Leisingera sp. NJS204: one gene and its partner. The protein of the gene in region 1 interacts with the protein of each later gene in a pairwise test. Links are inferred from orthologs where the notes say so. Each region holds a gene or a part of one and is shown in the gene's direction. Other genes may lie near its edges. The genes, in order: rho and hfq.

Region 1 (11,293 bases):
CGGGACATCGGTTTCAAATTCTATCCCGGCCTGACGCAGCAGTTGCGCCCGGATTTCGGAACCTGAAGCCAGCACTATGTGGGCAGTCATGTGGAAAACCCCGTGGGAAAGAAGCAGACGGTTTCAGGACGTTTTGTATGGTTTTCCGCGGTTAAGTAAAGACTCCAGGGCTTGACGCAAATTCCGGGATTCAATTCGCTGAGTCGTCCTTTGTGGGGCAGGATAACTTTATTTTCGTGGATATGCCGGCTCTCCCCGGATCATCCCGGCGTTATCCCCAAGCATCGAAGAACGAACACAGCATGAATGCACCTTATTTCTAAGGCGTTAAAAAAACTTCATGCCTCCTGTCCCGTCCCATCTGGAATCTTATCCCTGCTGGGGATAAGCGGAGGAGGATTCACTTATCCACCGGAATCCATGCACACTACAAAAACATCATCCTTCTAATATATCTTTAATTATTAGGGTGATCAGATCTGACCGGGGAGAACTGCCCATGGACCTGAGCGACCTGATGTTCACGCTCTACCCGTATGCCAAATCACTGCACATCATGGCTGTGCTCAGCTGGATGGCAGGGCTATTCTATCTCCCCCGTTTGTTCGTGTATCACGTGGAGCAGGCAGAGAAGGTCCAGGACACAGTGCCGATCTTTCTGCAAATGGAAGAGAAGCTCCTCCGGATCATCATGCGCCCTGCAATGTACGTATCTTGGGCCGCAGGGCTGTTTATCGTGCTGACTCCAGGGATTGTTGACTGGAGCTATGTTTGGCCGTGGAGCAAGGGCGTGTCCGTGATCGCCATGACGTGGTTCCACCATTGGCTGCTGTTCCGCTATCGCGACTTTTCTGCAGGGAAAAACAGACTGTCGGGCCGGCAGTTCCGAATGATGAACGAAGTGCCAACCGTCCTGATGGTGGTGATTATTGTCTCGGTGATCTTCAAATTTTAACGCAGAGGCGCGGCAAGGGGCCTGGCAACCCCGGAACGCCTGCAGCCGGCGTTTGACTCATCTGAAACGAGTCCCTATGTATGGCACTCAACGGGCCCGTCCGGGCCACCGTGTTTTCCAATCCTGTCGTGTGACCAACCCCTGAGTAAGCGGGGGAGTAGAGGCCGTATCTATATGACCGTGCAATCCCTGAATCTGTCTGATCTCAAGGCAAAAAGCCCCAAGTCTCTGCTGGCTATGGCTGAGGAGCTGGAGATCGAAAACGCCTCGACAATGCGCAAGGGCGAGATGATGTTCCAGATCCTGCGTGAACGCGCGGATGAGGGCTGGGATATAAGCGGTGACGGCGTGCTCGAAGTGTTGCAGGACGGTTTTGGTTTCCTGCGGTCGCCTGAGGCTAACTATTTGCCGGGACCGGACGACATTTACGTGTCACCCGACATGATCCGCCAATACTCTCTTCGTACCGGCGACACTGTTGACGGCCAAATCAAGGCGCCGCTGGAGACAGAGCGCTACTTCGCGCTGACCAACGTTACCTCGATCAACTTTCAAGAGCCTGAGAAGGCACGCCACAAAATCGCCTTTGACAACCTCACGCCGCTGTATCCGGATGAACGGCTGAAGATGGAAGTCGAGGATCCCACCATCAAGGATCGCTCGGCGCGGGTGATCGACCTGGTGGCACCGATCGGCAAAGGCCAGCGGTCGCTGATCGTGGCGCCGCCGCGGACCGGTAAAACGGTGATCCTGCAGAACATCGCGCATTCGATCGAGAAGAACCATCCTGAGTGTTATCTGATCGTATTGCTGATCGACGAGCGCCCGGAAGAGGTGACGGACATGCAGCGTTCGGTGAAGGGCGAAGTAGTGTCTTCCACCTTTGATGAACCTGCCACACGCCATGTAGCGGTGTCCGAAATGGTTATCGAAAAAGCCAAACGTCTTGTAGAGCACAAACGAGATGTTGTTATCCTTCTGGATTCAATCACAAGACTTGGTAGGGCCTTTAACACTGTTGTGCCTTCGTCAGGCAAGGTTCTGACCGGTGGTGTTGATGCAAACGCCCTGCAGCGGCCCAAGCGGTTCTTTGGCGCTGCCCGGAACATCGAAGAGGGTGGCTCGCTGACCATCATCGCCACCGCGCTGATCGATACCGGCTCGCGTATGGACGAAGTGATTTTCGAAGAATTCAAAGGCACCGGTAACTCGGAAATCGTTCTGGACCGTAAGATTGCGGATAAGCGGGTGTTCCCTGCCATCGACATCCTCAAGTCCGGTACCCGGAAAGAGGAGCTTTTGGTCGACAAGATCGATTTGGCCAAAACCTTTGTGCTGCGCCGCATTCTGAACCCGATGGGAACCACAGATGCGATTGAGTTCCTGCTGTCCAAGCTGAAGCAGACAAAGTCGAACACCGAGTTCTTCGACTCGATGAACACCTGATCGGGGCGGGCGAGTAAAAAAGGGCCATCCCATGGACACGATCTTTGCGCTGGCCTCCGCACAAGGGAAGGCCGGAGTCGCGGTAATACGCATCTCAGGTCCTTTGGCGCATGAAGCCGGCGCGCAGCTTTGCGGAGGCGTTTTGCCGGCGCGGGACAAAAGCCTGCGTGTTTTACACGACGACTCAGGTGAGCGCTTGGATGAAGCTTTGGTGCTTAGCTTTACGGCTCCCAAGAGTTTCACTGGGGAAAATACTGTTGAGTTTCAAGTGCATGGAAGTACAGCTGTTGTATCAGCGGTGCTGGAAAACCTAGGCCGCTTTACTGGTTTGCGGATGGCTGATCCGGGCGAATTCACCCGGCGCGCTTTGGAAAACGGTAACCTGGACTTGGCTCAGGTTGAGGGGCTCGCGGATCTGATTGACGCGGAAACCGAGGCACAGCGCAAGCAGGCACAGGTTGTTCTTGCCGGCGGGCTTGGAAAATTGGCTGAAACCTGGCGCAGCAGTCTGATTCGCGCGGCTTCCTTGATCGAGGTAACTATTGATTTCGCTGACGAAGAAGTGCCGGTTGATGTAACGCCGGAAGTCTCTGCGCTGCTGTCTAATGTTCAGGCCGGCCTCGAAAGAGAGACAGATGGGGTGAAAATTGCAGAGCGAATCCGCAGCGGGTTCGAAGTGGCCATTATCGGCGCACCCAATGTCGGAAAATCCACACTGTTGAATGCGTTGGCCGGCCGCGAGGCGGCGATCACGTCTGAGTTTGCCGGAACCACCCGCGATATTATCGAAGTGCGTATGGATCTGGCCGGCTTACCAGTCACTTTACTGGACACTGCAGGTTTGCGGGATACCGACGATCACGTTGAGGGTATTGGCATCGCATTAGCGCGGAAACGCGCGGAAGATGCGGATATGCGCGTATTTTTGGCGGAAGATGATGACATTTTAGACGTCGAGATGGAGAATGGTGATATCCGTCTTCTCCCAAAGGCTGACCTCCGCGAAAACGCGGCAGATGCGATCTCAGGCAGGTCTGGTCAGGGTATCGACAGGCTTGTCGAACACATTTCATCGGTTCTTAAAGAGCGCTCAACTCAGGCCGGAATTGCGACTCGCGCCCGACACCGGGATGCTATGCTTTCAGCGTTGGTTAGTTTGGCCGAAGCACAGGTTATCCTGTCGCGTGGTTCGGAATTCTATGATATTGCCGCCGAAGAAATGCGCTCGGCGATCCGAGCGCTGGAGACGCTAGTGGGCCGGATCGGAGTGGAAAATCTCCTGGATGAGATTTTCTCGAGCTTCTGCCTGGGAAAGTGAAGGAGTGTTTCACGTGAAACATTCGAAGTATGATGTGATTGTCGTTGGTGGTGGCCATGCCGGCACGGAAGCCGCTCACGCTGCCGCACGAATGGGTGCGAAAACGGTACTGATCACACTGAGCCGTAGTGGAATTGGTGTGATGTCTTGCAATCCTGCTATTGGCGGGTTGGGTAAGGGGCATCTTGTCCGGGAAATTGATGCCTTTGACGGTGTAATGGGCCGTGTTGCTGATCTAGCTGGGATACAATTCCGTCTCCTGAATCGTCGAAAAGGACCAGCGGTTCAAGGGCCAAGAGCGCAATCAGACCGAACAATCTACCGTCAAGAAATCCTGAGGCTAACCGAAGCGCAACCGAACCTTGATATTCTCGAAGGTGAAGTAACTGATTTTCTCATGTCGGGAAAAGCCGTGACCGGGGCTGTGCTGGCTGACGGAAGTGAAGTTCCAGCAAAGGCAGTTATTCTCACCTCCGGAACATTCCTGCGAGGCGTCATCCACATCGGAGACATCTCCAAACCTGGAGGCCGGATTGGTGACAGGCCTTCCGTACGGCTAGCGGAACGCCTGGACAGCTTTGAACTGCCGCTAGGCCGGCTGAAAACGGGTACACCGCCCCGACTGGACGGACGTACAATCGAGTGGGATAGTCTGGAAGCCCAGCCAGGGGACGATGATCCTGTCTTCTTCTCATTTATGACAAGAGCAATAAGCGCTAAGCAAGTTTCCTGCGGAATTACTCACACCAATACACAGACACATGACATCATCCGGAAAAACCTGGAGCGGTCAGCAATGTACGGCGGCCATATCGAAGGTGTTGGTCCACGATACTGTCCGTCGATAGAAGACAAGATTGTCCGTTTCTCTGACAAGGAATCGCATCAGATCTTTCTGGAACCAGAGGGTGTTTCGGATCACAAAGTCTACCCCAATGGCATCTCTACAAGCTTGCCGCAAGACGTTCAGGAGGCGTATGTCCGGTCTATCAAGGGACTTGAGAGAGCAACTATCCTTCAGCCCGGCTATGCCATTGAGTATGACTATGTAGACCCACGCGTATTGAAGCTGGACCTGTCCCTGAAGGACATTCCAGGTTTGTACTTGGCCGGGCAGATAAATGGGACAACCGGGTACGAGGAAGCGGCAGCACAGGGATTGGTTGCCGGCTTGAACGCTGCGCGCATGGCGCGGGAAGAAGAGCCTGTTACGTTTGGCCGGTCAAGCAGCTACATCGGAGTAATGATCGATGATCTCACCACAAACGGTGTCACTGAGCCCTACCGGATGTTCACATCCCGTGCTGAGTTTCGCCTGTCCTTACGGGCAGATAACGCGGACCAAAGGCTAACGCCCATGGCTATAGAACTGGGTTGTGTTGGCGATGGCCGGCGGGTTGCGTTTCAGGAGAAAAATGACGGTCTAATGTCGGGTCGGAACATCTTGGAGACACATAAATTCACACCCAAGGAGGTGTCCTCAGCCGGAATACGGGTTAACCAAGATGGAAACCGCCGTAGCGGAATGGACGTTCTTGCGTTTCCTGAAGTCTCCTTTGAAGACGTCATTCCACTGATGCCGGATTTGGCAGGTGTAAAGATGGAAAATCGTCGGCAGTTGGAGCGCGATGCTCTCTACGCCAACTATATTGCACGCCAAGAACGGGAAGTCACTGCGATGAAGAAGGATGAGGGATATCGTTTCCCTGCCGAATTTTCATTTGAAGGAATTGACGGTCTTTCCAAGGAATTGCAAAGTAAGTTGTCTCAGTCCAGACCGGAAACCCTGGCGCAAGCCGCCCGCATTGACGGAATAACTCCGGCTGCGCTTGCGCTTTTGCTCGCACGTTTGCGTCGTGGCCTTCCAAGAGAGGGGAAATCCGCGTGAAAAATGGGATACTTCCTCAAGGACTTGATGTTTCACGTGAAACATTGCAGAGGCTTGAAGCCTTTGAACAGGTTATACAAAAGTGGAATCCGAAAATAAATCTTGTTTCGAAATCGAGCTTGGAACATCTTTGGATGCGCCATATCGCCGATTCCATTCAAGTTTTTCGCTGTACAGATCCTGTTGGACATTGGGTCGATATAGGTAGCGGTGGCGGTTTCCCAGGACTGATTGTTGCGATTTTGGCTGCAGATGAAGCACCGGACATGAAGGTAACATTGATCGAAAGTGATCAGAGGAAATCTGCGTTCCTTAGAACAGCCGCGCGAGAATGTGGTGTCAAGACGACTGTTTTGACCGAAAGAATTGAACAGGTTGAACCTCAAAGAGCGGATATCCTGTCTGCGCGTGCCTTGGCGGATTTGTCCACATTGCTTGAATTTTCGGAGCGCCATCTCGGATCCGAAGGGATGGCGTTGTTCCCCAAGGGCGAGAGCTGGAAAAAAGAAGTGAATAACGCCAGGCAGCAATGGCAGTTCGTGGCGGAACAGGTTAAAAGCCTGACAGAACAAGAAGCAGTAATCCTGAAAATAAGGGAAGTGGCACGTGTCTGATTATTCCCGCCCTGAGGGGCCTCGTATTATCGCGGTCGCAAATCAGAAAGGCGGGGTTGGGAAGACAACAACAGCCATAAATCTGGCGGCTGCTTTGGTGGAAACCGGGCTTCGTGTGTTGGTCGTCGACCTTGATCCGCAAGGGAATGCCTCAACTGGCCTTGGGATTGAACCGTCGGATCGGGATCTGACAACATATGATCTTTTGGTTGAAGACTCATCTCTGGGTGAGGTCATTCAAACAACCGAGATTGAGGATCTGTGCATCATCCCAGCGACTGTTGATCTCAGCTCTGCGGATATCGAACTGTTTACCAATGAAAAACGCAGTTTCCTTCTGCATGATGCTCTACGCCAAACCGCGATGGACGAATATGATTGGGACTATGTTCTGATTGATTGTCCGCCCTCGCTGAATCTCTTGACAGTCAATGCAATGGTTGCAGCACATTCGGTTCTGGTTCCGTTGCAAAGTGAGTTTTTTGCCTTGGAAGGGGTGACCCAGCTCATGCTGACAATTAGAGAAGTTCGGCAGTCAGCGAATCCAAACCTTCGAATCGAAGGAATTGTCCTGACAATGTTCGATCGTCGCAACAACCTGTCGCAGCAGGTGGAACAGGACGCCCGGGATAATCTGGGTGATTTGGTGTTTCAAACAAAGATCCCCCGCAATGTCCGGGTGAGCGAAGCACCTTCTTATGCGCAACCGGTTCTAAACTATGACACAAACTCTCTTGGCGCACAGGCATACCGGGCGTTGGCAGAGGAAATCCTCACAAAACATCACAAGATAGCGGCGTAAATGCAGAATACCTACCGGAGGCAATCATGGCAGACAAAAAAACAAAACCACGCGGACTGGGCCGGGGATTGTCAGCGTTGATGGCAGATGTGAACCCTGCACCGGTGAGTACGCAGGCAGAGGCACCACGGAATGCAGAGATTCTGGTGCCGATCGAAAATGTCATTGCCAACCCGAATCAGCCGCGGCGGCAGTTCTTGCAAGAAGACTTGGATGATCTGACAGCCTCAATTAAGGAAAAGGGTGTTCTGCAGCCGCTGATCGTGCGGCCGCGGCCTGGCGGAAAATTCGAGATTGTGGCTGGTGAACGCCGCTGGCGCGCGTCACAGGCCGCGCAGTTGCATGAAGTTCCAGTACTGATCCGGGACTACTCGGATCTTGAGATGATGGAAGTGGCCATCATCGAGAACATCCAGCGCTCGGATCTTAATGCGCTGGAAGAGGCTCAGAGCTACAAGCAACTGATGGAAAAGTTCGGCCATACGCAAGAACGCATGGCCGAAGCACTTGGCAAAAGCCGGAGCCATATTGCTAATCTAGTGCGCTTGTTGCACCTGCCGGATGATGTTCAAATTCTGGTGCAGGAGCGCAAGCTGTCGGCTGGCCATGCCCGGGCACTGATCACTTCGGATAATGCTTCAGATCTTGCCGTGAAGATCGTCAAGGGGGGGCTGTCTGTCCGCGCGACCGAAGCATTGGTTAAGAAAGATGCCGCCGGAGTTCAGACATCTGCCGAAAAGAAACCGAGAAAGCCGCAGGAAAAAGATGCGGATACCCGTGCTCTTGAAGGAGATCTGTCGGCAGTTCTGAAAATGAAAGTTGTTATCGATCACAAGCCTGGTGGTGAGGCCGGCGCCGTAACGATCAGCTACGAAAACCTGGATCAACTGGATGAGCTGTGTAACCTGCTCAGCCGCTAGGCCGGGTCCAGATGAAGAAAAGAACAGAAGATAGAACAACCGCCTGGATCCCTATTATGTAGCCAGGGGCACCAAGCAGCAGAGATAGTCCGAAGACGGCGGCAATCGAAACGGTTGCCGCCTTTTTTGCGCCTGGCCGGATGGCGCCGTGGTCGCGCCAATCCAGGATCATGGGACCAAAAATGTTGTGATCAACGATCCAACTGTGCAGACGTTCAGATGAGTTGGCGAAGAAGAACGCGGCAAGGAGAAGGAAAGGCACGGTTGGAAGCAAAGGCAGAACAATACCTACGACTGCCAAGCCGACACAGAACAGCCCTAGGCCGGCATAGATAAAACGCATTGATTCAATCCATCAACAGTTCGCGGAGCACTGCATTCAATAACGCGCGTCCTTGATCAGTCGCGCGGAGCTTCTTCTCTGAGATAGTGACCATGCCCATCTGTACAAGATCCTCAAGTCGACTCTCGGGGAGATTAACGCCTGATAGTTGAGTGTACCGCGCTAAATCCAGACCTTCGGATAGGCGCATCCCCATCATCATGTATTCAGCCACAGCATCTTCCTGCGAAAGAGATTCGCGCAGGGATTCCCCGTTTCCCTTGCTGACGGCTTCCAGCCAGGCACCTGGAGCCAGATGGGTTTCCGTGGCGTACCGGGTTCCATCAATACTCAAACGGCCATGAGCGCCGGGGCCGATCCCGGCGTAGTCGCCATATCGCCAATAGATCAGATTATGACGGGATTCCGAACCCGGCTTGGCGTGGTTGGAGGTTTCATAGCCGGCCATGCCAAAAGACGCGCAGATGTCCTGAGTGGCCTGATACATATCCGCGGCGGTGTCGTCGGCTGGCAGACCGCGCAGTTTACCCCGGGCGTAGCGATCACCAAAAGCGGTGCCGTCCTCAATTGTCAGCTGGTAAAGCGACAGGTGGTCAATAGCCATGGAAAGTGCTTCGCGAAGTTCCGCTTCCCAGGTTTTCAGTGTCTGTCCCTGACGGGCATAAATCAAATCAAAGCTGACCCGGTCAAAGCATTTGCGGGCGATATCAAAGGCTGATTTGGCTTCGGAGACACTGTGAATACGTCCCAGCCGACGCAAGTCCTCGTCATTCAGGGCCTGAATACCCATGGAGATCCTGTTGACTCCGGCGTCGCGGTAGCCGGCAAAGCGACCTGCCTCGACCGAGCCGGGATTTGCTTCAAGAGAGATCTCTATGTCATTGGCAAAGGGCCAAATTTCACGTGCCCGATCGATAACAGCGGCGACAGTTTCCGGCTGCATCAGAGAGGGGGTGCCGCCGCCGAAAAATATTGAGTTAAGGACACGGCCTGAGAGCTGTTCCGAGAGTCTGTCGAGTTCGCTTAGATAGGCTCTAACCCATAGTTTTTGGTCAATATTTGCGGAGACATGACTGTTGAAGTCGCAATAGGGGCATTTGGCTTGGCAAAAGGGCCAATGCACGTAGAGGCCGAAACCCCCATTGCGCCAGTCATCCACCGAAACAGCCCCGGATGAACTGGGCAACTGCTTTGCCGCGATGGCTGATCTTGTTCTTTTCCGTTGGGTCCATTTCGGCGCAAGTGATGCTATAACCCTCCGGCTGGAACATCGGATCGTATCCAAAGCCATGCTCGCCGCGGATCGGCCAAATCAGCTGGCCGGGCATCACGCCTTCGAACACCTCGTCGTGGCCGTCTGGCCAGGCAATGACCAGGGTACAGCGGAACTGGGCGGTGCGGGGGGCCTCGGGGCCGGCCGCGTTCAGCTCGTCATTGGCGCGGGTCATCGCCATTTGGAAGTCACGGCCATTAGGGGTTCCTGCCCAATCGGCGGTGTAGACCCCCGGGGCACCGTTCAGAGCGTCGATAGTGATCCCGGAATCATCGGACAAGGCCGGCAGGCCGGTTGCCTTGGCCGCTGCATGGGCCTTGATGCGGGCATTGCCGACAAAGGTGTCTTCGGTTTCCTCCGGCTCCGGCAGGTTCATTTCGCCGGCGCCGGCAACGCTGACGCCAAACGGGGCGAGTATCTCGGTGATCTCGTTCAGCTTGCCCTTGTTGTGGGTGGCGACAAGCAGCTTGCCGCCTTCCAGTTTGCGGATCATGTGCAGGCGGCCTTTTGCATCTCTGCCAGCTCTGTGGTGCCTTTGGCGGCCAGATCCATCAGCTGGTTCATCTGATCGCGGGAGAACAGGGAGCCTTCGGCGGACATCTGCACTTCGATCAGCTTGCCGGAGCCGGTCATGATGAAGTTGCCGTCGACGCCGGCCTCGGAATCCTCCGGGTAGTCGAGATCCAGCACCGGCTGGCCGGCATAGATACCGCAGGACACAGCAGAAACAGGATCCATCAGCGGGTCGATGTGGACGTCGCCGGCTTTCATCAGCTTGTTAACCGCCAGGCGCAGGGCGACCCAGCCGCCGGTGATCGAGGCGCAACGGGTGCCGCCATCGGCCTGCAGAACGTCACAGTCGACGGTGATCTGACGCTCGCCCAAAGCCACACGGTCGACGCCGGCCCGCAATGCGCGGCCGATCAGACGCTGAATTTCAACCGTGCGGCCGCCTTGCTTGCCCGATGAAGCCTCGCGGCGCATACGGGTATTGGTGGCGCGTGGAAGCATACCGTATTCAGCAGTGACCCAGCCAAGGCCGGTTCCCTTGATAAAGGGCGGCACCCGGTCTTCGATGGTGGCGGTACACAGGACGTGGGTATCGCCAATCTTAATCAGGCAGGAGCCCTCAGCGTGTTTGGTGAAGCCGGTCTCAATCGACACGGCGCGCATTTCATTCAGTTCTCGTCCTGAGGGTCGCATGGCACATCCTTTATTTGCTGGCTTGGGGATATCCCCCGGACGCCAAGCTATGCAAGCCCGATTGACCTTTTCCCATGCTGCTCTTTAATGACAACCTAGCTTTGGGTTCTTATGTTGAATCCGCAAGAAACGCTGGAACATCGATGAGCGACGCGAACAATATTCTGCAAGATCTGAATGACCGTTCGCGGGAAGTCTTCCGGACGGTGGTTGAAAGCTATTTGGAGAGCGGCGATCCGGTTGGCAGCCGTACGCTGACACGTTCACTGAGCGAAAAGGTAAGCGCAGCCACGGTTCGCAACGTAATGCAGGATCTGGAATTCCTTGGCCTTCTGGATAGCCCGCATATTAGCGCTGGCAGGGTGCCCACCCAGATGGGCTTGCGGATGTTTGTCGATGGGTTGCTGGAGGTTGGCGACCTGAACGCAAACGACCGCCAGAAAATTGACGCGACGCTGGGCAAAAATGCCGGCGATGTGGGGGGCATGCTGGACCGGGTCGGCGCGGCGCTGTCCGGTGTGACGCAAGGTG
Region 2 (16,871 bases), 2.2 Mb from region 1 along the record:
CGGTGGCGTTGATGCAGACCATGCTATGGCCGGGCAACGTGCGCCAGCTTAAGAATCTGGTGGAGCGGGTGCTGATCCTTGGCGATGGCAGCGGCCCGATCGAGGCCAAGGATTTGCCGCGCGAAGAAGACAAGCCGCAGGAGGAGGGCCGGGTGGTCCTGTCCGGCGCGCTGGCGACATTGCCGCTGCGCGAGGCGCGGGAGGCGTTTGAGCGCGAATACCTGCTGACCCAGATCAATCGCTTTGGCGGCAACATCAGCCGCACGGCGTCGTTTGTCGGCATGGAGCGGTCTGCGCTGCACCGCAAGCTGAAGTCGCTGGGGGTGGTGACCTCCAACAAGGCAGGCGCCCGGGTGGCGCATGTGGAGGCCGAGGAAGAGCAGGCCTGATTAGGCCGCCATTGCGCCCGGCACCACCGGGCGCAGGCGGTGCTGCATCATAGGGTCAGAACAGGTCCTGGCGGATCGGGTTCAGCGCAAAATGGATCTGCGAGGCCAGTCGCAGCTGGCTGATGGCATCGCCGGGAACGGTTGCGGGCAGACCTGCCTTGCGCGCCCAATTGCCCAGTTGCTTGCGGGATGACGGGCCGAACTGGCCGTCGATGGCAATTCCGGCCCCCAGCTGGCGCAGGATGTACTGGGTGCCTGCGGCAACGTCTGTTTCAGCCATGCCGGTCAGCAATTCCCGCGCTGCGGCGCGTGCATCGGGATCGTTCAAAGCCATCGCCTTGCCTGCCCGCGCAGCAGCAGCATGGGCGGGGATCCGGTCCGGCAGCCTGTTAAGGGCTACCCAAGCGCCGTTCGAACCACCCCAGGCGTCGCCGCGCGACAGCCCCATGTCATACCATTCCAGTGCTTCAGCTGCGTCGCTGCCGGGCAAGTCGCCGCCCATGATCATCCGGCCGATCTCAGCCGGGGCATGGGGATGGCCAAGCTGTGCGGCCTCGGCAAACAGCGCGCGCGCTTTTTCCTTGTCCACCGCCTGGCCCGCGCCGCCGTCGCGGTAGACATAGCCAAGGTTGGCGGTGCCATAGATATCGCCGCGTCCGGCAGAGGCCTGCAGGTAGGAGAAGCCGCGCTCCGGCTGCGCCAGCTCATCGCCGCTCCATAGAAAGAAAACCCCAAGTTCGTTCATCGAATAGGTATGGCCCAGCTCCACTGCGCGGCTCAGCAGGTCAAAACCGCGCCGCTTTTCCTCCGGGGTGCTGCTTTTTCGCAAAAGCCGCTTGCCTCTGGCGTGCATCGAGAAGGGGTCGCCTGCCTCAATCCCCTTGTCCCACAGGGCAAAGGCCTTGTCCGGGTTGTAGGGGATGGGCACTGTTTCGCGGTCGACATTCGGGGTGACATGCAGATATGCGACGGCGTTATAGGCGCGGACGTGGTCCAATTCTGCGGCTTTTTCAAAAGCTTCATAGGCTTCGATCAAGCGGCCCTGACCCTGCAGCGCGCGGCCCAGCTGATAGTGCAGGCGGCCGATATCCGGCGCGGCCCCGACAGCATCGCGGCAGGCAGCCTCGGCATCCTTAAGGTTGATTTCATTGGGGTAACGGTAAAGGCCAACCCCCTGCAGATCCAGCAGATCACCGGCTTCCAGGTCGCATTGCCGGGCGATCATTTCCAGGTTCACGGTCACGTCCCGCACCGCGCCGGCCTGGGCCAGGCGCAGCACCATCCGGTCCTTGCGGACCTGTCCGCCATCCTTGCGGGCAGGAAGCTCGGTCAGTTTCGGCGCATAGCTGAGGCTGAGACCGCTGCTGTCCCCGGTTTGCAGCGACGTCACGCCGGAAGAGGGCGATTCAATAATTGAAACCGTTGTGCCTGCACTGACATAAGGGCTGATCTCCGGCGCCAGTTCCAGCGCGCGGCCCAACGGGATTTTCACCGACAGCACGGCGGGCATCCGGTCAAGGCCGGCCGCTTCGGTTTCGGCTTCAGCCTTGGCAATGTTCAATGACCGCTCTGCCGGGCGCAGATAGACCTTCTGCATCAGCGTCGAGCTTTCCCATGGCACCTGAGTGTTGCCGGTCGCCGCATAAACGTCGCCGCGAATTGCCGAAAGGACAGTCATTGCATCTTCGTCAGGCCGGTCCGGAAAATGACGCACGACCGAGGCGGTGTAAGGGCTGTTGCCGCCAGGCTCGCCATCCAGCGCCGTGGCGCCGGGAGACGTTGAAAACGCCACCAGCGTGTTGAGCGGCGGGCGGAACACGTCAAATCCCTCGCGCGCTTCGTAAAGCTGGGCGCCGACCTCAGCGTTGAGCTTGGCATCCGGCACGGGATTGTCGCGGCAGGAATCCAGCATCAGGATCTGGCTGCCTGCCTTGCCGCCGAGAATGGCAGAGACGCGGTCAAGGGTGACTGACTGGAAAGGCAGATCGTGAATGCCAGTAAGTTCCGCGTCACTGGTCAGCAGGTAATTGCGCCGCCCCAGCTGAATACCGTGGCCTGCATAGTAGAAGAACACCTGGCTGCCGTCGCGGATATTAAGAGCGGCCTGGCGCAGCAGCGCTTCAAACCCGCGCTTGTCCAGGTCATAGCCTTCGTAAACCGTATAGCCGAAGGAGCTGAGCATTTCAGCCATGGCCTTGGCATCCTGGCGGGTGTTGGTCAGGTCAGTGACGTGGTCATAGTCCTGAATGCCGACAACGATGGCGGTTTCCGGGGCATTGCCCCGTTCGCTGGTTTCATATGCCGCTTGGGCGGCCGTTGCCGGCAGCAGCGCTGTGCCGGTCAAAAGGGCTGCTGCAAGGGAGGGGATTCTGGAATGATGGGGGATCATGGCAGCATCCGGGTTTAACCCCAGCCTCCGCCGCCGCCACCGCCACCGCCGGAACCACCGCCGCCGCCGCCGGAACCTCCGCCACCGCCGCCTTGATAGGCAGGTTCAGGCGCTTCTTCTGCCGGGATGACCGGTGCCCTGGGAGCCGCTGCAGGTGCCGGCCGCGTTGCTGGCGCGCTGTATGTTGCAGATGCCGGCGCTGGGGCTGCCGCCGGTGGCGGGGCAATCGGTGCCACGGGTTCGCAGGCGGCTGTCACAGCTGCAAGAGGCAGCGCGGCAAACAGGAAATGTATCCGCATCGGGTACCTTTCTTTATGAAATACTGGTCAACAAACAATCCGGCGCCAGCTTACTTGAACCGGTGGCGCAATTCAAAGTTAGCCTGCCGCGCATTTTCGGCAAGGGAGTGCGCCTAGCCGCCGGTGCGGATGCTGACGCTGCCATCCTTGTTGCGCTGCGCGCAGGATGCTTCGCTCAGCGGGGCCAGCTGCGGTCCGGCTACGGCGGCGGGGTTGCGCCGGGTGCAGCGTTTCAGCGCGATCTGCTGGTAGCCCTTGGATGCCATGCAGGATTTCTCCAGCCGCAGGCGCAGGGGTCTGTTCACATCCACCGTGTAGATGCCACCGTTCACCCAGTAACCGGGCCGGTAATAACAGCTGCCGCCGGAACAGACTTTGCGGCCGGGGTGGAAAACCGGGGGATGCTGGCGGATTTCATTGGCGACGGGCGCATCCCGCAGCGATTGTGCCGCACAGCCAAGCTCATCACTTTGCAGGCGCGAGACTTCTGCCCCCTGCCTGTAATAAACAGGAAGCGGTCCGCAGGCCGCCGTGCCAAGCAGCAGGACCAAGGCCGCCATGATCGTTCGATCCTTGCACATACGCAAAGAATGACTGCAATCAGAGCAAGTTACAATTAAATTGACCGTGAAAGCGGCTTCTGTCATTCACATCGGGCGAAACTCCGCCCGAAATTCCGCCAAGGGACACGCAAATGAAGGTCATTATCTGCGGCGCGGGCCAGGTTGGCTGGCAGATCGCCCGGCACCTGTCCGGCGAGCACAACGATGTGACGGTTGTCGACAACAACCCGGAACTGGTGCGGCGGGCAACCGATACGCTGGACGTGCAGGGGATCCATGGTTTTGCCTCCTATCCGGATGTGCTGGACCGGGCCGGGGCGCGGGATGCCGACATGATCATTGCGGCCACCCATTCTGACGAGGTCAACATGGTGACCTGCCAGGTGGCGCATTCAGTCTTCAAGGTTCAGCGCAAGATTGCCCGCCTGCGGGCCAAAAGCTATCTGACCGCAATCTATTCCGACCTTTATCAGCGCGAGCATTTGCCGATCGACGTGGTGATCAGCCCCGAGCGGGAAGTGGCGGCAGCAGCGATGCAGCGGCTGTCGGCGCCGGCAGCGTTTGACACCGAGACCTTCATGGGCGGCAAGGCGCAGCTTCTGGGGATCCAGATCGACGCCGATTGCCCGGTGGTGAATACACCGCTGCGGCAGCTGACCGAATTGTTTTCGACGCTGCGCGCGATTGTGGTCGGGGTGCGGCGCGACGGCACGTTGTTTGCGCCGGAACCGGGCGACCAGCTGTTTGTCGGCGACAGCTGCTATGTGTTCAGCCACGCCGATGATGTGCCCCGCACCATCGAAGTGTTCGGCAAGCAGGAAACACGCCAGGACCGGGTGGTTGTGGTCGGCGGCGGCAACGTCGGCCTGGAAGTGGCCAAGGCGCTGGAGGCAAGCACAACACGGATCCGGGCCAAGATGATCGAACGCGACCGTACCTGTGCTGAACGGGCGGCGGAAACGCTGGAACGCACGATTGTGCTGAACGGCGACGGTCTGGACCGGGCGCTGATGATCGAGGCGGGCATCGACAAAGCGGATGCGATGCTGGCGGTGACCGATGACGACAAGACCAACATTCTGGCCGCGGTGCGCGCCAAGGTTGAAGGCTGCCCGCTGGCCATTGCGCTGATCAATGACCCGACCCTGGTGCCGCTGCTGCCGCATCTGGGCATCGACGCCTATATCAACCCGCGCTCCACCACCGTCAGCTCGATCCTGCGCCACATCCGCTATGGCCGGGTGCGGCAGGTCTACTCATTGGGGGATGCCGAGGCTGAAATGATCGAGGCCGAGGTTTTGTCGACCTCGCCGATTGCCGGCCAGATGATCCGCGAGACGGATTTCCCCGAAGGCGTTCTGGTCGGCGGCGTTCTGAAGAACGGCGAGATGCTGCGCCCTTCCGGTCAGATGCGGATCGAGGCGGGCGATGTGATCGCGCTGTTCGCCATGGCGGCGGACGTGCCTGAGGTCGAGCGCCTGCTGCAGGTTTCGATCGACTATTTCTAGGATGCGCCGCCCGGTCAAAGCTCCCATTGGCGTGCTGCGCCTGCCGCTGTTCCTGCTGATCTGGGGCATTGCCTCGCTGGCGATGTGGCTGCCTGCTGTGCATGCGCTGGTGCTGGACGATCATCACACCTCGCGCAGTTTTTTCTATGCCGGCGTTGCCGGGCTGATCCTTGTGGTGCTGATCGGCCTGTCGATGGGCAACCGGGTGCCGCGCTACGGGATGCCGGGGCAATTGCTGTCGCTGCTGGCGACGTTCACCGTACTGCCGCTGTTCCTGGCGGTGCCGGTTCAGGATGCGCTGGTCAGCACCCGGTATCTGAATGCCTATTTCGATATGGTCAGCGCCATCACCACCACCGGCGCCGATGTCTGGGGAGATCCGGACCGGCTGCCGCCCAGCGTGCATCTGTGGCGGGCGATTGTCGGTTGGCTGGGCGGTCTGTTGATGTGGGTGGCCGCCTCGGCGGTGCTGGCGCCGATGTCCCTGGGCGGGTTTGAGGTCACTGCCAAAGGCGAGCCTGGCGGCGGCACGGCCGCCCCTCTGCATATGGAGAGGGCAGATCCCCGCCGACAGCTGGTGCTGGTGACGCGTACCCTGGCGCCGGTTTATGCCGGGCTGACCCTTGTGCTATGGCTGTTGCTGATGATCACAGGCGAACAGGCCTTGGCAGGTCTAAGCCATGCGATGTCGGTGATGGCGACCTCGGGCATATCGGCCATCGGCGGGGTGGAAAATGCCGCCAGCGGCCTGGCGGGCGAGATGGTGATGTTCCTGTTCATGTTCTTTGCGCTGTCGCGGCTGACTTTTTCCAGCGACACGGTCACCGCGGGGCAGGGGCGGCTGGACAAGGATCCGGAATTCCGCACCGGGCTGCTGATCGTTTTCGGGGTGCCGCTGCTGCTGTTCCTGCGCCACTGGTTGGCCGCCTATGAAGTGGATGCCGGTGAAGATCTGCCGCAAGCCCTGCACGCGCTTTGGGGCACCTTGTTTACAGTGCTGTCATTCCTGTCGACCACCGGATTTGAAAGTACGCATTGGGAAGCCGCCCAGGCCTGGTCGGGACTGGAAACACCGGGCATGATCCTGCTGGGGCTGGCAGTGTTCGGCGGCGGTGTCGCGACCACTGCGGGCGGGGTCAAGCTGTTGCGGGTCTACGCGCTGTACTTGAATGGTCTGCGCGAAATGGAGCGGCTGGTGCATCCCAGCTCGGTCAGCAGCGAAGGCAACCGCGCCAAGCGCTTGCAGAAGAACGGAGCGTTTGTGGCTTGGGTGTTCTTCATGCTGTTTGCCCTGTCGCTGGCTGTGGTCAGCACTGCGCTGGCCGCAGTCGGCACGGATTTTGAACAATCGCTGGTGCTAGCGGTTGCCGCGCTGTCAACAACCGGCCCGCTGGCTGATACGGCCAGCAGTACGCCGATTGTACTGAACCTTCTGACAGATCCTGCCAAACTGATCCTGTGCATTGCGATGGTTCTCGGGCGGCTGGAGACCCTGGCCTTCATCGCGCTGCTGTCACCCAACCTTTGGCGCAGCTGACCGCCCTTGAGGGTGAAAAGTGTTTTTCTGGTGGAAACTTACATTTTCTCCGTCCATACTGAATTTAATGTGCGTGCTGGTCCGCAGCGCGCGGCAAGAACAAAGGCGAGATAATAAAAAATGGCTTCGGACAGACAGAATCTTCAGGATGCCTTCCTGAATCACGTTCGCAAAACCAAGGTTCCGGTTACAATCTTTCTGATCAACGGGGTCAAGCTGCAGGGTGTGATCACCTGGTTCGACAATTTCTGCGTGCTGCTGCGCCGCGACGGACAGTCGCAGCTGGTCTACAAACACGCGATTTCGACCATCATGCCGGCCCAGCCGATCAGTCTCTATGAGGGTGAAGACTCCAATTGATGGAGCATGAAAGGACGCGCACCCGTGCCTGGGTGCTGCATCCGGAAATCAAATCCGATAGCAGGCGCCGCCAGGCTGCACCTGCGCTTGATGAGGCCGTTGCGCTGGCAGCGGCCCTTCCCGATCTTGATGTGATCGGCTCCAATGTTGTGCGCCTGCCCAAGGCGCATGCGGGGATGCTGTTCGGCTCTGGCAAAATCGAAGAGCTGGCGGGCATCCTCAAAGCAAATGAGGTGGAACTGGTCCTGATCGACGGGTCGGTGTCCCCGGTGCAGCAGCGCAATTTGGAAAAAGCCTGGAAGGTCAAGATCCTCGACCGGACCGGGCTGATCCTGGAGATATTCTCGGACCGTGCAGCCACCCGCGAAGGTGTGCTGCAGGTCGAGATGGCGGCGCTCAGCTATCAGCGGACGCGGCTGGTGCGGGCCTGGACCCACCTGGAGCGCCAGCGCGGCGGATTGGGATTTGTCGGCGGACCCGGCGAAACCCAGATCGAGGCCGACCGGCGCGCCATTGACGACCAACTGGTGCGGCTGCGCCGGCAGCTCGACAAGGTGGTGAAGACCCGGAGCCTGCACCGCGCCTCGCGGGCCAAGGTGCCCTATCCGATTGTGGCGCTGGTCGGCTATACAAACGCCGGCAAGTCGACCCTGTTCAACCGGCTGACCGGGGCTGAGGTGATGGCCAAAGACATGCTCTTTGCCACTTTGGACCCGACCATGCGCCGGGTGCAGATTGCGGATGGGCCGGAGGTGATCCTGTCCGACACCGTGGGCTTCATTTCGGATCTGCCGACCGAACTGGTGGCATCTTTCCGGGCGACGCTGGAAGAGGTTCTGGCGGCGGATGTGATCCTGCATGTGCGCGACATCAGCCATGATGAAAGCGAGCAGCAGGCCAAAGACGTCGAGGCCATCCTGACCTCATTGGGGGTGGACGAAAACCGCGCCCGGATCGAAGTCTGGAACAAGCTGGACCAGCTGCCTGAGGAAGACGCCGAAGCCCGCCGTCAGCGTGCGGAACGTGAGGACGGCATCCATGCGATCTCGGCCCTGACGGGCGAGGGGCTGGACGGGTTAATGGCAGATATCGCCGAGCAGTTGCAGGGCGTGCGGCACGAGGAGCTGCTGAATCTCACGTTTGCCGAAGGCAAACAGCGCGCCTGGCTGTTCAAGGAAGACCTGGTTCAAAGCGAAGAACAGACCGAGGCCGGGTTTGATATCACCGTGCTGTGGACCGACCGGCAAAAGGCGAAGTACGAGAGGCTGTGAAGCCTTGCTTCAAGTGTAAAAGGAAAAGGGCGCCGCAGCGCCCTTTTTTATTGTCCCGTTATTATTGGCGGGGGGTGATCCGGGTAATGCCGACAGCTGCGGCGCGGGCCAGGTCCTCGTCCAGTGACATCGGGATATATTCACCGCGCCGCCAGAGCTGGGCCATGTCGTCATAGTAGCGCGACAGCGGATGGCCGGACTGGCCGGTTGATACGATAAAGACGGAACTGTCGGGATCGGCAAAGTCATAGACCCCGCGGTAGCCGGCAGAATGGGTGTTCTGGAACGGATCCGGGTCCTTACCTGAACTCTTGCCCCGCTGCAGGGTGTTGCCGCTGCCGCTGGTGGACTGGCGGATGTTTACGAAATAGCGCAGCAGCGGCACTTCTCCCAGCACCGGGTGGTCCTGCGTGGCCTGATGCGCATCGCCCCAGCGCAGCGATTCCAGCGCGGTGCCATAGCGTTCTTCGATCCAGATCAGCGCATCATCCAGCGCCAGCCGGGCCATATCAGTGCAGCTTTCTTCCGGAGCGCTTTGGCGCACGTCGCACCAGACGGCGGCACCATCGACATCGCGGTAGACCCGCTCGATGAACAACGGTTCCACATGGCGGAAGGTCTTGGCCACCGGACCCAGTTCATCGGTGATCAGCCGGGCCTGCAGGGCGCGCAGCCAGGCGGCATAGATCAGCGGTTCCGGCAGATGCTCGTTCATTTCACCGTTCCACTCCGACAGCAGGGTCAGGGCGATCTGGCGCTGGCGCTCGCGGGTGCCGGCAGGGGCGGCCTCTCCGGTGAACCACAGGTCGGCTCCGATCAGCGGCAAGAGGGTGCGGGCGGTGTAGGAGACCGTGTCCAATTGCGCCTCGATAAAGCTGTCGCGGGTATGCACTTCGCGGTTCTGCATCAGTTTTTCCCAGCGGTGGATGCGCTGGGTATCGCCCCAGTCAAAGGAGACGTGGTTCGGGAAGGGACGGTCCAGGATCTTGTTGTTGGTATTGCCCAGGATGCCGCCTGCGGGGCTGGTGAATTCAGGGTTTTCCGCATATGGGGCGCGGCCTTGCCAGCGGTTCTCCGGGTGCCAGCCCTGGCTTGGCATCCGGCCCTTGCTTTGGTGTGCGGCATCGCGCAGCGGGAAGGCGCCGACGGTTTTGAGCGCAATTGTGTCCTTATCCGCCAGAGTCAGGTTTTGCGAAGGGGCGACAAAGCCTTCTCCGGCTGTGATTGCGTCTTGGACCGTGGTGCTGCGCATCAGGCCGATGGCAGCGCTCATTGAGGTATCCTTGGGGCTGAGCACAGTCCAGCTGAGCGACACCACATGGCCGGGCGGGGTGATCCCGGCCAGTTTGAACATCGAACCGGGCAGCACCGGGCCGTTGTCTGTCCAGCGCAGGGTCAAAGTAACCGGCGCCTGGTCCTTGATCTTGATGATCGACGGGCGGGAGATGAATTCCTTATACCCTTCAACGCTCAGATACTCCTGAGGATTTTCCGGGTTGAGGCGTTCAATAAACAAGTCCTGGTCGTCCAGATAAGACGAGGTCACCCCCCATCCCAGCACGTCTGAGCGCCCCGTGATTATTGCCGGGATGCCAGGGATGGTGCCGCCGATCACACCGCCGGTGCCCAGTTCAAGCCGTGCCAGATACCAGACGCCGGGTGCGCTGAGACCCAGGTGCGGGTCATTGGCCAATAGCGTGCCGCCCGCCGCCGAACGGCTCGGGGCGGCGGCCCAGGCGTTGGAGGCCCCCGCCAGCCCGCGCGGAGCAACCGGAAACAGCAGGCTGTCTGCCTCTGCGGGCTTGGCGGTGGCGAACTGCCGGACGCCGGGAACCAGCGCTGCATACTCCGGCAGGGCAGTCAGCCCTTTGCCCGGTGCATCGGGCAGGATGTCCTTGATCCTGGCCGCATCATCCAGTGCCAGCGAAGTCCGGGCGCGCAGGATCTCTTCCTTCATGTGGCCGGACAGCTGCAGCGCCATCAGCTTCATGATCGCGATGCTGTCGGCGGGCTGCCAGGGCGCAACCGGCATGTTGAACAGGAACATCTCCGGCGCACCGCGGCCAAGCGCATCTTCGTTGATCTCCTGCAGGCGGGCGTTGACGCCGGCGGCATAGGCCTTGAGCGCGGTCATCGCTTCGGGCGACTGCACCGCCGCGGATTGCTGCGCCAATCGGTAGATATCCAGCCGGCGCAGATATGTGTCGGTCTCAACCGTGCGGGTGCCGAAGATTTCCGACAGGCGGCCCTTGGCGGTGCGCCGCATTACTGCCATCTGCCACAGGCGGTCCTGGGCATGGGCATAGCCGAGGCCAAAGTAGACATCCTCGTCGCTGGCGCCGAAACTGCCGAAGATATGCGGTACATTGGCGTTGTCGCGGACAATCTCGACAGGCGAGGAGAGGCCGGGCAGGGAAAGCTCTTTGTTGTATTCGGGCAGTGACTGCGAAGCCAGGTAATAGACCAGCAATGCGGCCAGAACACTTAGCAGAATCAGGCCGGCAGCTATGCGCATAAGCCAGCGGAAAAGATGTCCCATCAGCGGTCGTTTTCCCTTGGGTTTTGTCATTTCCAGCCGCTTGGCAGATTGCGCCCCGCGGCGGCGGTGGTAGGGTTGGCGCCAACATAAGCGAAGACAGATCAAGGGAAAAGCAGATGGCAAAAATCGCGTTTCTGGGGCTCGGCGTCATGGGCTATCCGATGGCCGGGCACCTGCAGGCCGCGGGCCATGAGGTCACCGTCTACAACCGCACCGAAGCCAAGGCCAAGGCCTGGGCCGCCGAGCATGGCGGCCAGTTCGGTGCCACACCGCGGGCGGCTGCGGCGGGGGCGGATTTTGTAATGGCCTGCGTTGGCAATGACGACGATCTGCGCTCGGTCTGCCTGGGGGCGGATGGTGCCTTTGCCGGTATGCGCGAAGGCGCGGTGTTTGTTGATCACACCACGGTGTCGGAAACCGTGACCCGCGAATTGCATGGCGCGGCAGAAGAGAAAGGCGTGTTCTTTGTTGATGCACCGATTTCCGGCGGTCAGGCAGGGGCTGAAAACGGTGTGCTGTCAATTATGTGCGGCGGAGACGAGGCCGCTTACGCCCGGGTTGAGCCGGTGATGGCTGCCTATTCCAAAATCTGCCGCCGGATCGGCGGCAGCGGGGCGGGACAGCTGACCAAAATGTGCAACCAGATCGCCATTGCAGGGCTTGTGCAGGGCTTGAGCGAGGCGCTGCATTTTGCCGAGAAGGCCGGGCTGGACGGGCGGGCGGTGGTCGAAGTGATCAGCCAGGGCGCGGCGGGCAGCTGGCAGATGGCCAATCGTTACGAGACCATGCTGGACGATCATTTCGAGCATGGCTTTGCGGTGGACTGGATGCGCAAGGATCTGGGTATCTGTCTGGACGCAGCGGATGAAACCGGCGCCAGCCTGCCGGTCACAGCTCTGGTGGATCAGTTCTACAAGGACGTGCAAAAGATGGGCGGCGGGCGCTGGGATACCTCGTCGCTGTTCAAACGGCTGCGCAAACTGGACTGAGGGTAAGGTAAAATGGCCTTTCCGGCAGGAAAGGCCATGCCTCCGGCGGAGGTATTTTCAACCAGAAAGAAGCGAAGGCCGTGAGCCTTTGCCGTTTCCCGGGCTGATCAGGGGATGATGCGGGTGTATTTGGTGCCTTCCAAAGTCGCACCAACGCGCAGGCCTGCCTGGGCAAAGACCACTGCAAGCACCGGGGACGTCAGGGTATTGGTGTCGGCACTCAGCGCGTTGCCTTCGTCCTTGATCACATATTCCACATCTGCGCCTGCCGCCCAACCGGACGAGCGGCGGAAGCCGGCCAAGGCGCCTTCGGTCATGAAGAACAGCACGTGGGCATACTGTTGAGCGCCGATCTGCAGGCCCGCATTGCCTTTGTAAGTGGCGTAATAATCGACGGTCACATCGTTGATCCGCAGGGCGCCGCGCCCATAGGCCCCGCCAAATACAAAGCCCGCCTCAGTGACCAGCGGCATTACCAGCATGCCGGTTGCCTTTTCGGCCAGGGTACGGGTGTTGGGGTACTGGCTGTACATTTGGTTCAGCGTGCTATCAACGCGGGCGTCGATGGTCGCGCCATTGCTGTTGCCTATGCCGTTGCCGCATGCGGCGGTAACGCCGGCGCCGGCCAGAGCCGTCAGGGCAAAGCCGCGGCGGGTCATGCGGGAAGAGGAAAAACTGCTCATTTCTCAGGTGCCTGTAATGATTTGCTCCAAGGCCGGTATGCTCCGGCTCTGATCGAATGTATACGCGGAAAACCGCTGCCTGTCATCTGCTGCCAGCTGGACAGCGGCGGCTTCCCGCTGAAGTGATCCGCATCCGCATTGAATGACTGGGTCAGCCGTTCAGCAGCCGGGCCGCGGCGGGTGCGAAATAGGTCAGGATGCCGTTGCAGCCCGCCCGTTTGAAAGCCATCAGGCTTTCCATCATCACCTTTTCGCCGTCGATCCAGCCGTTTTGCGCTGCGGCCTGGATCATCGCGTATTCGCCCGAGACCTGATAGGCATAGGTCGGCACGCCAAAGGCGGATTTCACCCGGTGGCAGATGTCGAGATAGGCAATGCCCGGTTTGACCATCACCATGTCGGCGCCCTCCATCAGGTCGCGCTCAATCAGCCGCAGCGCTTCGTCGCTGTTGGCCGGGTCCATCTGATAGGTTTTCTTGTCGCCCTTCAGCGCGCCCGAGGCACCGACCGCATCACGGAACGGCCCATAGTAGCCGGAGGCGTATTTGGCCGAATAGGACAGGATCGCCACATTGTGGTGGCCTGCATTTTCCAGCGCGCTGCGCATCGCCCCGATCCGCCCGTCCATCATGTCGGACGGTCCGATGATATCGGCGCCGGCATCGGCCTGAGCGAGCGTCATTTTGACCAGCGCCTCGACGGTGGCGTCATTGACGATCTCGCCATCGACCACATAACCGTCGTGGCCGTTGATATTGTAGGGGTCCAGCGCCACGTCAGTCATCACTGCAATATCCGGCGCCGCATCCTTGATCGCGCGGATTGCGCGATTGGTCAGGTTGTCCGGGTTCCAGGCCTCGACGCAATCTTCGGTTTTGAGCGAGGCATCGGTGTAGGGAAACAGGCAGATCGCCGGGATCCCCAGGGCCTGCGCCTCAACTGCGGCTTCGGCAATTTTGTCCACCGAGCGGCGCACCGCACCGGGCATCGAAGCGATCGGTTCCTCAACGCCTTCCCCTTCACGGACAAACACCGGCCAGATGAAATCAGACGGCGTCAGGGTGTTCTCCCGGACCAGGTCACGGATGGCCTGGCTGGCACGGGTGCGGCGCAGGCGGGCGGCGGGAAAGGGCGCGACGGTGGGCTTCATGGCGGTCTCTCGTTTTGGCTTGCCCATGGGTGGCATGGAAGCGGCCCCGGGAACAAGAGGCACAATCGCCGCGCCCAAAAACTTGTGCGGCAGGCAGGGCTTGCCTGCACGCGCTTCCCGGTTGATATAGGGCCGGTTGACAAATTCCAGCCCGAGGATCTGCGGGCACAAGCGGGGGGCTGGCGTGGATCTGCTTCATATTATCTATGAGATGATTGAGCTGCGGTCATTCTCCAACCTGTGGTACTGGATTGCGCTGGCGGTGCTCTGGTCGACGGCCAGTAACAGGATCCTGGGGGTGCCCTATGATATGGTCCAGCGGGCGCAGCGCAATGGCGGCCAGGCGGAACGCGATCTGGAGGATATGGTCCGGGTCAATGTGAACCGCCTGCTGTACATCTCCGAGGTTTCAGGCCCTTGGCTGGTGGCGCTGTCCTGTTTTGTGATGTCCGGCCTGGCTGTGCTTGGCTTTGTCTTCCTGATGGAGATTGCCCAGGCCGTGTTCCTGCTGGTGTTTCCGATGTCCGTGGTCGGGCTGATCAGCTTTTTGACCGCGCGCCGGATCTCACAGGAAGGTGCCACGGGCGGGGAGCTGCGCAAAAGATTGGCGTTTTGCCGGCTCTATGTGCAGGTCGTCGGGGTAATCTCCATTGTGGTCACCGCGTTCTGGGGCATGTATCAAAACCTGACCATCGGGGCATTTTAACAGGCGGGCTGAGACCGATTGAGGACACCCGGAAAGGAAAAGGCATGGCACAGCGTGCAATCACCATGGGCGGCGCGCCCGAAGGGTTTGATGCCCGGCTGATCCTGAAGGAAGTGCAGAAATCCGGCGCGCCGGTTCTGCATGTGGCGCGTGACGACAAGCGGATGGAGGCAATGCGGTCAGCACTTGCCTTTTTTGCGCCGCAGATGCCGGTGTTTGTCTTTCCCGGCTGGGATTGCCTGCCTTATGACCGGGTATCGCCGAACGCCGATATCTCGGCTGCGCGGATGGCCACGCTGGCGGCCCTGGTGCATCAGATGCCCATGCAGTTTGTGCTGCTGACCACATTGAACGCCGCCAGCCAAAGGGTGCCTGCGCGCGGGGTGCTGCGCGAGGCGGCCTTTACTGCCCGTGTCGATCACCGGATTGACGAAGGCGCGCTGCGCAATTTCCTGGTGCGGATGGGGTTCACCCAAAGCCCGACGGTGATGGAGCCGGGCGACTATGCGGTGCGTGGCGGTATCATCGATATCTTCCCGCCGGGGGAAAGCGGCCCGGTGCGGCTGGATCTGTTCGGCGATGTGCTGGATGGCGCACGGCGGTTCGATCCGGCCTCGCAGCGCACCACCGAGAAACTGGAGGTGGTGGAGCTGGCGCCGGTGTCCGAAGTGATCCTGGACGAGGCGGCAATCACCCGGTTCCGTCAGAATTACCGGATTGAATTCGGCGCCGCCGGTACGGATGATCCGCTGTACGAGGCAGTGAGCGCAGGGCGCAAGCATCAGGGGATCGAGCATTGGCTGCCGTTCTTCCATGAAAAGCTGGAAACTCTGTTCGACTACCTGCCGCAGGCGACGGTGACGCTGGATGATCAGGTAACACCGGCACGGCTGGCGCGCTGGGACACCATCGAGGACCAGTTTGAAACCCGCAAACACGCAATGGCGCAGAAGGGACGGATTGATACCGTCTATAAACCCACGCCGCCGGGCCTGCTGTATTTGGATGACGCGGCCTGGGAGGCCGTATCGGCCGCGCACCGCGTGGTGCAACTGCACCCGCTGCCGCAGGCCTCGGGTCCCGGCACCGTGGATGCCGGCGGGCGGATCGGGCGCAACTTCGCACCCGAGCGGCAGCAGGAAAGCATCAGCCTTTTCGGGGCTTTGGCATCCCATATTAAGGCGCGGATGCAGGAGGGACCGGTTCTTATTGCCTCTTACTCCGAAGGGGCGCGCGAACGCCTGACCGGGCTGATTGAGGATGAAGGCCTGGCAGAAGCCATCCCGGTGATGGATGGCACGCGGATCGGCAAAAGCGGCCTGCATCTGGCGGTCTGGGCTCTGGAGCACGGGTTCCAGGCGCCGGACATGACGGTGATCTCGGAGCAGGATGTTCTGGGCGACCGGCTGATCCGGGCACCCAAGAAACGCCGCAAGGCCGAGAACTTTCTGACCGAAACGCAATCGCTCAGCCCTGGTGATCTGGTGGTGCATGTGGACCATGGCATCGGCCGCTACAAGGGGCTGGAAGTGGTGACGGCAGCAGGTGCTGCGCATGAATGCATCCTGCTGGAATATGCCGAAGCGTCCAAACTGTACCTGCCGGTCGAAAACATCGAACTGCTGTCCAAATACGGCCATGACGAAGGTCTGCTGGACCGGCTGGGCGGCGGTGCCTGGCAGGCCAAGAAGGCCAAGCTCAAGGAACGCATCCGCGAGATGGCGGACAAGCTGATCCGCATTGCAGCTGAACGCGCCCTGCGCAAGGCACCGGTGATGGACCCGCCGCCGCATGCCTGGGAGGAGTTTTCTGCCCGCTTCCCCTATCAGGAGACCGACGACCAGCTGCGCGCCATCGAGGACGTGATGGAGGATCTGCACTCCGGCCAGCCGATGGACCGGCTGATCTGCGGCGATGTAGGTTTTGGCAAGACCGAGGTGGCTATGCGCGCGGCTTTTGTCGCGGCGATGTCCGGCCTGCAGGTGGCGGTGGTGGCACCGACCACACTGCTGGCACGCCAGCACGCGGCCTCCTTTGCCGAGCGTTTTCGCGGGTTTCCTCTGCAGGTCAGGCAGTTGTCGCGTTTTGTTAGTACCAAAGAGGCCAGCCAGACCCGTGAAGGGCTGGCCAAGGGGACCGTCGATATCGTTGTTGGAACCCACGCGGTACTGGCCAAGAACATCAGGTTCCAGAACCTCGGGCTGCTGATCATCGACGAGGAACAGCACTTTGGCGTTGGCCACAAGGAACGGCTGAAACAGCTGCGCAGCGACATCCATGTGCTGACGCTGACGGCCACGCCGATCCCGCGCACACTGCAGCTGTCGCTGACCGGTGTGCGGGATCTGTCGATCATCGGCACCCCGCCGGTGGACCGTCTGGCGATCCGCACCTACGTCAGCGAATTTGACACTGTCACTATCCGCGAGGCGCTGCTGCGCGAGCATTACCGCGGCGGGCAAAGCTTCTATGTGGTGCCGCGGATCAC

The links.
Region 2: the proteins of rho (region 1) and hfq interact in binary tests that used the Escherichia coli proteins (3 or more experiments, as listed by UniProt). The link is inferred for Leisingera sp. NJS204 from one-to-one orthologs.

What each region holds. Positions count from the first base shown.
Region 1 is NZ_CP035417.1:4,097,917-4,109,209, reverse strand. Bases 268-3,265 are described here. They hold rho (transcription termination factor Rho), read left to right. Parts: upstream 268-1,129; coding sequence 1,130-2,401; downstream 2,402-3,265. Other genes in these bases: mnmE (tRNA uridine-5-carboxymethylaminomethyl(34) synthesis GTPase MnmE), read left to right, coding at 2,433-3,265; ETW24_RS19965 (CopD family protein), read left to right, coding at 500-955. Also shown: ETW24_RS19970 (Maf family protein), read right to left, coding at 1-90; more of mnmE, read left to right, coding at 3,266-3,719; tRNA uridine-5-carboxymethylaminomethyl(34) synthesis enzyme MnmG, read left to right, coding at 3,733-5,607; 16S rRNA (guanine(527)-N(7))-methyltransferase RsmG, read left to right, coding at 5,604-6,221; ETW24_RS19940 (ParA family protein), read left to right, coding at 6,214-7,023; ETW24_RS19935 (ParB/RepB/Spo0J family partition protein), read left to right, coding at 7,050-7,943; ETW24_RS19930 (YbaN family protein), read right to left, coding at 7,933-8,286; radical SAM family heme chaperone HemW, read right to left, coding at 8,291-9,445; rdgB (RdgB/HAM1 family non-canonical purine NTP pyrophosphatase), read right to left, coding at 9,438-10,052; rph (ribonuclease PH), read right to left, coding at 10,049-10,762; heat-inducible transcriptional repressor HrcA, read left to right, coding at 10,906-11,293. UniProt on the Escherichia coli protein: Facilitates transcription termination by a mechanism that involves Rho binding to the nascent RNA, activation of Rho's RNA-dependent ATPase activity, and release of the mRNA from the DNA template.
Region 2 is NZ_CP035417.1:1,865,604-1,882,474, forward strand. Bases 5,506-8,425 are described here. They hold hfq (RNA chaperone Hfq), read left to right. Parts: upstream 5,506-6,805; coding sequence 6,806-7,045; downstream 7,046-8,425. Other genes in these bases: ETW24_RS09215 (TrkH family potassium uptake protein), read left to right, coding at 5,506-6,685; hflX (GTPase HflX), read left to right, coding at 7,045-8,316; ETW24_RS09230 (penicillin acylase family protein), read right to left, coding at 8,378-8,425. Also shown: nitrogen assimilation response regulator NtrX, read left to right, coding at 1-389; ETW24_RS09195 (caspase family protein), read right to left, coding at 445-2,778; ETW24_RS09205 (hypothetical protein), read right to left, coding at 3,191-3,637; Trk system potassium transporter TrkA, read left to right, coding at 3,772-5,148; more of ETW24_RS09215, read left to right, coding at 5,150-5,505; more of ETW24_RS09230, read right to left, coding at 8,426-10,855; ETW24_RS09235 (NAD(P)-dependent oxidoreductase), read left to right, coding at 10,972-11,844; ETW24_RS09240 (YSC84-related protein), read right to left, coding at 11,952-12,527; hemB (porphobilinogen synthase), read right to left, coding at 12,679-13,677; ETW24_RS09250 (component of SufBCD complex), read left to right, coding at 13,862-14,383; mfd (transcription-repair coupling factor), read left to right, coding at 14,428-16,871. UniProt on the Escherichia coli protein: RNA chaperone that binds small regulatory RNA (sRNAs) and mRNAs to facilitate mRNA translational regulation in response to envelope stress, environmental stress and changes in metabolite concentrations.